2 regions of the Paenibacillus sp. JT22N15 genome follow, and region 2 is predicted to be linked to the other one. Evidence: a T-box and tRNA genes for the amino acid it is inferred to sense, from the RefSeq annotation. Region 2 holds a T-box; the other holds one or more tRNA genes.

Region 1 (3,403 bases), on a different contig from region 2:
GCAGCCATCTTTTTGTGCAGGCCGAAAATGCGAACAGCCCGTGCAGCAGCCTTTCTCCTATATGCTTTCGACGCCAACCGGAAGGGAACCAGGTATTCGCCTGAGCCCCTGGATGGGTAGGCTATTGAAGGGGAGATGAAGGACTACTGCCGCTGAGCAGTAGTCCTTTTTTTTTATTTGCTAAAGGAATATTTCAGATGGAGAAAATCATTCATTAACGAAAAATGATTCGATTTTCCGTGTGTCATTCATGAATATAAGGTAATAAAATCAATAATATAAACTATTTTCATTTTTTGAAATAAAAAGGGTTGACTTGTTAAAAGTCGATATGCTAGTATGAGAAGCATCAAGTCGAACATGAATTAAAGCGTTAAAGCATTGAAGTGAAATGCGTGATCGGTAAGCCGATTCCATTGCGAGACCAATAACGAAGAGGAAAGGAAGGTGCAGGAAATGAAAAACACAGCAGAACAGCTTATGAATTGGCAAGCGGAGCTTGATTTACATCAGTATGAGCAAGTGCAGAGCGGAACAGTTAAGCATCAGGCGGATGAACAGCAGCATCCAGCTTTAGAAGAGATGAATGAAAACCTACATGTTGCCTGCATCGAACCGAATATTCGTTGTTTTTGCGTATCGCAGCCGGACTGCTCCATCCTGAACAAAGGGGGAGAAGCGGCAGCCTGATCTTGAAGCACGGGGTAGAATAATTCCGATGATTCATTATCTGTATACGTGAAGACTACTTGCACCCTTGGTGAGTGGTCCGTTTGTGTTTTCTCGTAACTTAGCTGAAGTAGGCTGAAGTCGAGGAGGCAAGGCGGAGCCGAGAGGGAGAAAGTAGTTTTTTTATTGCAAAAATAAGAACAAACGTTCCTTTTTTGGTTTGATTCAGTAGTAATTTAATTAAGGCGCATTCGGCAAGCGGCTAAGCCACACGACTTTCACTCGTGGATACGGCGGGTTCGAATCCCCCATGCGTCACCATGGAGATTATGGTGAAAAGGCAAACACGTCAGGTTGTGGTCCTGATAAGTACCGGTTCGAGTCCGGTTAATCTCCCCAATAATGCCCCTTCGCCTAACGGTAGGGCAACGGTCTTTGACACCGTGCGTCTTGGTTCGATTCCAAGAGGGGCAGCCAATTCGATAGAGGGGGACATGTCCAAGGCAGGCGATTCGGAGTCCAAATCCGAATGAGGCGGGTTCGATACCCGCGCCCCTTGTTTTAAAAAGCGATTATTTAATTAAGGCGCATTCGGCAAGCGGCTAAGCCACACGACTTTCACTCGTGGATACGGCGGGTTCGAATCCCCCATGCGTCACCATCACTTTGTGCTTCTGGCGGAATTGGCAGACGCGGCGGACTTAAAATCCGCTGTTCATTGGACAACTAAGGGTTCGAGTCCCTTGAAGCACACTAATCCAACTAAAGAAGGGAAGAAGCCTAATTGCTTTACAGGTGACGATGATGAAAATAAGAAAACATCTTCAATTGATTCACGACATGGAGTTTCACAATGTATCGGAAAGACGCCTAAATCTGGAGCAGGTGCATGATCGCATTGTCCGTTTTATGTCGCTTGATCCACATGCAAATTACAATTTCATGATCGGTACCGACTGCCAGGTGCATGCAGGACATACGACGATGATTACCGGCGTCGTTATCCAGCGTGAGGGCAAAGGGGCATGGGCCTGCTATCGGCAGGTCGTCATTCCGCGGGAACTGAAATCCATTAAGGAGAAGCTGTCGCTGGAGACGTCATATAGCGAGGAGGTAGCGCTGTTTTTCGGTGGCGAACGCAGGGCGCAAATGGAGGATATTGTGCTTCCTTTTGTTTACAAGGGCGCGTCCTTTGAAGCGTATATTGACGTCGATGCCGGAACCGATCCGGCTGTCAGCAAGACAGCTGCCTATGTGGCGGAAATGGTACTGCGTGTGGAAGCTATGGGGATGAAAGCTCGTCTGAAACCGGAAGCAATTGTCGCTTCTTCCTATGCGAATCGGCATTCCAAGAAGCCTTACCGCTTCACGGCAAATGATGTCGTTGAAATATAAATAATAGTAAAACATAAATATTCTTGATTAAAAACAAGCAGGCGTATTCATGCGTCTGCTTTACGATTGATGTACGTTTTCTGCACGTTTGCTATACGGCTGGCGCTGGTTGGAGGCTAAAGAAAAGCAGCTTATCTAACGGTGCCATGCTGTCTATTACATAAAACCGGAATAACACCAAAACAGAGCTCCGATTAAAAAAACGGCAAAAGGGGTAATCTATGGCAAGCGCGATGCCAGAAAGTCTGGCAAAAGATGAACCTTTAAAGGAGAGATACCGATGCCGAATACAACAAAACAATTGGAGCAGGAAATTATTGATGTGCTGCAAGCGAACCATGTTTGCTCGTTTGCTACCGTAAATGGCGATAAGCCGATGGTGCGTTATATGGCACTTTTCCATGATGGACTTAACTTATATTTGGCGACAAATCGCGATACGAGCAAGGTTGATGAGCTGCGGGCTAACCCGAATGTTCACATTCTTGTCGGATACGATGGCAAGCCATCTACCGATATTGTTCAAATTCAGGCTCGTGCCGAGTTATGTGCGGACGACAAGCTGCGTGAGAAGCTATGGAATGAAAACTTTAAGCAGTGGTTTGATGGACCTCACGATCCGGAATACATTATTATAGAAACGTTCCCGGAGTATATTGAATACTCGAGCGACGGTGGCGAGACCAAGGTGTGGCTGCAATAGCATCAAATAACGCTAGCAATTAACTAGAGCTATGCACAGGAAAAAAACAAACGAAAAGAGCCTGCTGCTTTCACTTTCATGTGAAGGCGGCGGGCTCTTTTGCTGCAATAGACGATCCGTAGCTAGAAGTGAAACAGCTGGCTGCTTAAGCCGAAATCCGGGGGCCCTTGCTTAAGCCTTCACAAGCTCTTCCTGCTGCGCCTGCTCCGCGCGCTCAGCATCGCCAGCGGCTGCAGCTTCAGGCTGCTCCGCTTGCAGCTCTGCATATTGCTCCATAAAGAAGCTGGTCAGCTCGGTGCATTTTTTCGATAGAGTAGATACGGATACGCTGTACTTCTCGGCAAGCTCGGCTTTCGAGCTTGGAATGCTTTGAATTTCGCAAATCAAATATTCCAAAGCCGCGCAGTAAACGCCGGATTTACGGAAGGAAGGTTTATTCGCATCCGTATACTCTTTCCACATAAACAGAGCAAGGCTAATTTGGGCAGGCGTGTAGCCGTCCTTCATTTGTCCAGCCAGCTCACGGGCAAGCTCTCCATAGGACGGTGCTTCCCACACGAGCTCTTGATCCAGCAGGCGCTCGATATCCGCGTACGATTGCAACCCCCCGGAAGCTTGCGCCGCCGCCAAGCGGCG
Region 2 (3,403 bases):
CCGATTGTTTTTCGCTGGCGGCTGGGCAAGGTGCTGCTGTCGTTTGTGCTGTTTATTACGCTGCTGGAAGTGCTGCAAATGCTTACGAGGCGCGGCAGCTTCGACATTGATGATATTCTCATGAACAGCGCAGCTGTTGTTCTTGGCTATGGCATTGTTTTCTGGTTTCGGAAGCTGGCAGTTGGCAAAAGAGGCATTCAAAGAACCTATTGATGATTCCATTCTATCGGGGGACATCAGGGGACAGAAACAGCGCCCCGGACTCTCTTAATAAGAGAAGGCCGGGGCGCTGTTTATTTTTATTCGAAAATCAAGCCCATTAAGTCTTCCTTCGTTACTTTGCCGAAATAATAGCTTAAATCGATCTCGCCGAGCAGCTTGCCGAGTGCAGCAGCTTCATAACGCTGACCGATGAGCTGCTTGGCAAATTCGCTGCTCTCGCCACGACCGAAGAAATCGCCATATACGGCGGCATCTGCAATAAGACCTTCCTCAACTTGCAGACGTACATCGAACGTTCCAGCTCCTTCGATCCGCTTCGTCTGGCGCATATTGAATGCTGGAGATCGGCCATAATTCCAATCCCAGCTGCGATAGCGCGTTTGTGCCAGCTCGCGGACATCCGCCCATTGCGCCTCGGACAGCTCGTAGTAAGGGATTTCTTCACTGCCTTCAAAAATGGAAGCAAGCACGCTTTGGCGGAATTCCTCAATTGTAATCGGCTCTGCCAGAAACTCGGAAATGTTGGCTACGCGGCTGCGAATCGATTTTGTCGCTTTCGACACGTATTTTTCAGGATTCGCTTTCAAAGCCGATACGACATTTTCAATTTCGGAATCAAACAGCAAGGTGCCATGACTGAACATTCTGCCGCGTCCTGAAAATTGTGCGTTGCCGGAAATTTTACGTTCGCCTACTTGAATATCGTTGCGGCCCGTAAGCTCAGCCTGAACGCCAAGCGCGGCTAGTGCTTTCACGACCGGCTCGGTAAATTTCTTGAAGTTATGGAAGGATTGGCCGTCGTCGCTCATGATGAAGCTGAAATTCAAATTCCCTTCGTCATGATATACGGCTCCGCCGCCGGACAGCCGGCGCACGACATGGATGTTGTTTTCCTCTACGTAGCGCGGGTTGATTTCTTCCAGCGTATTTTGGTTTTTGCCAATAATAATGGAAGGCTCATTAATATAAAACAGTAAATAATCGTCCTCCGGCGGCAGCGACCGTAAAATATATTCTTCCAGCGCCAAATTAAGCGCAGGGTCTGTTATATGGTTGTTGCTTACAAAACGCATCATAACGATTCCTCCGAAAATAGTAATGGGTTGCAAAAGCTTGCTGCTCCTATTATACCCCTCCTTGGGGCAAATGCCATGGATAAATGAGAGCGGCTTTTTCACCCGCAAGGAGAAAGGCGGTTCCTCGCAAAAAATGACTGACGTTCAAGCATCGTTCATCTAAGCATGCAAGAAGTGAGTGTATTGGGATAAAAAGGGAGCAACTTAGAGGCTTGTCCCTTGACATCGCGTCAAAGCTTCATTATAATCGGAACTAATTCTTAAAATGTCACATATGGCGTTGATAAGGAACAGTAGTATCGCGGGGCATGGCTTAGAGAGCCGGCGGATGGTGCAAGCCGGACCTGCAGCGATATGAATCTCACCTTGGAGCTGTGCGCGCAAGCGTACCGTAAGGCCTGCGTTAAAGGCAACAAGTGAGCACTCGGCAAAGCATGTCCGGGGGCTAACTAGGGTGGTACCACGGGAGACAGCTCTCGTCCCTAGCGATCATACGCTAGGGGCGGGAGCTTTTTTGCATGGAGCCGCTGAAATTTTGCTTTACCAAGCTTAAGGAGGAAACATTCATGAGTCAAGATCAGCAACCGCAAGGCTATAATCCGCTGATAGTAGAGCCGAAATGGCAAAAATATTGGGATGAGAACAAGACGTTCGCTACGAAGGAAGAAGCGGGCAAACCGAAATTTTATGCACTCGATATGTTCCCTTATCCATCCGGTTCAGGCCTGCACGTCGGTCATCCGGAAGGTTATACGGCAACGGATATCGTGTCGCGTTACAAGCGTCTGCGCGGCTTTAACGTCCTGCACCCGATGGGTTGGGATGCATTTGGCCTTCCTGCAGAGCAGCATGCACTGGATACAGGGCAGCATCCGCGTGAAATTACATTTAAAAATATCGACAACTTCCGCCGTCAAATCAAATCGCTCGGCTTTTCCTACGATTGGGATCGCGAGTTTAGTACGACTGACCCGGATTATTATAAATGGACGCAGTGGATTTTCATCCAGCTGTACAACAAAGGCCTTGCATATGTTGCTGAAGTTCCAGTTAACTGGTGCGAAGCGCTGGGAACTGTGCTTGCCAACGAAGAAGTCATTGACGGACTAAGCGAACGCGGAAATCATCCGGTTGTACGCAAGCCAATGCGCCAATGGGTACTGAAAATTACCGAATATGCGGAGCGCCTGCTGGAGGATCTGGAGGAGCTTGATTGGACGGAAAGCATCAAGGATATGCAGCGCAACTGGATCGGCAAGTCTACAGGCGCCGAAGTGACGTTTGCTATTGAGGGCCATGACGCGAACCTTGTCGTGTTTACGACGCGTCCGGATACTTTGTTCGGCGCCACTTATTGCGTGCTTGCGCCTGAGCATGAGCTGGTTGCCCAAATTACGACAGCGGAACAAAAGGCGGCTATTGAGGCTTACCAGCTGACAGCTTCCCGCAAGAGCGATTTGGAGCGTACTGATCTGGCGAAGGAAAAATCCGGCGTATTCACGGGTGCGTATGCGATTAACCCGGTCAATGGCGAGAAAACGCCAATCTGGATTGCCGATTATGTACTGGCAGGCTACGGTACAGGTGCGATTATGGCGGTTCCAGGCCATGATACGCGCGACTGGGAATTTGCCACACAGTTCGAATTGCCGATTGTGGAGGTCGTGCAAGGCGGAGAGATTTCCAAAGAAGCCTATACTGGCGACGGTGCCCACGTAAATTCCGATTTGCTGAACGGGCTTAATAATGAAGAAGCGATTGCGAAAATGATCAGCTTCCTTGAAGAAAAAGGCAGCGGCCATGGCAAAGTGACGTACCGTCTGCGCGATTGGCTGTTCAGCCGCCAGCGTTATTGGGGCGAGCCGATTCCGATTCTTCATCTGGAGGATGGCACAATGAAGCCAGTACCAGAGGACCAGCTTCCGCTGCTGCTGCCGGATGTTGATGCGATTAAGCCTTCGGGTACAGGGGAATCACCGCTTGCGAATGTTACGGAATGGGTCAACACGATTGATCCAGAAACGGGTATGAAGGCGCGTCGCGAGACGAATACGATGCCGCAATGGGCGGGCAGCTGCTGGTACTACCTGCGCTTTATCGATCCG

The links. A T-box is a leader RNA that pairs with one kind of tRNA and senses whether it is charged. The one in region 2 lies ahead of leuS (leucine--tRNA ligase), so its partner is inferred to be a tRNA-Leu.
Region 1: it has a tRNA-Leu gene. The T-box ahead of leuS (leucine--tRNA ligase) is inferred to sense a tRNA for this amino acid. The anticodon was not compared.

What each region holds. Positions count from the first base shown of each region.
Region 1 covers NZ_JBXENV010000005.1:155,632-159,034, forward strand. The annotation lists gene AC50X8_RS11440 (hypothetical protein) at 457-690, shown strand; tRNA gene AC50X8_RS11445 (tRNA-Glu) at 914-990, shown strand; tRNA gene AC50X8_RS11450 (tRNA-His) at 993-1,068, shown strand; tRNA gene AC50X8_RS11455 (tRNA-Gln) at 1,073-1,146, shown strand; tRNA gene AC50X8_RS11460 (tRNA-Trp) at 1,156-1,228, shown strand; tRNA gene AC50X8_RS11465 (tRNA-Glu) at 1,254-1,330, shown strand; tRNA gene AC50X8_RS11470 (tRNA-Leu) at 1,338-1,422, shown strand; gene AC50X8_RS11475 (ribonuclease H-like YkuK family protein) at 1,474-2,064, shown strand; gene AC50X8_RS11480 (pyridoxamine 5'-phosphate oxidase family protein) at 2,345-2,767, shown strand; gene AC50X8_RS11485 (SEC-C metal-binding domain-containing protein) at 2,939-3,403, opposite strand, start outside.
Region 2 covers NZ_JBXENV010000001.1:188,277-191,679, reverse strand. The annotation lists gene AC50X8_RS00790 (VanZ family protein) at 1-213, shown strand, start outside; gene lplA (lipoate--protein ligase) at 300-1,295, opposite strand; T-box leader at 1,570-1,785, shown strand; gene leuS (leucine--tRNA ligase) at 1,865-3,403, shown strand, end outside.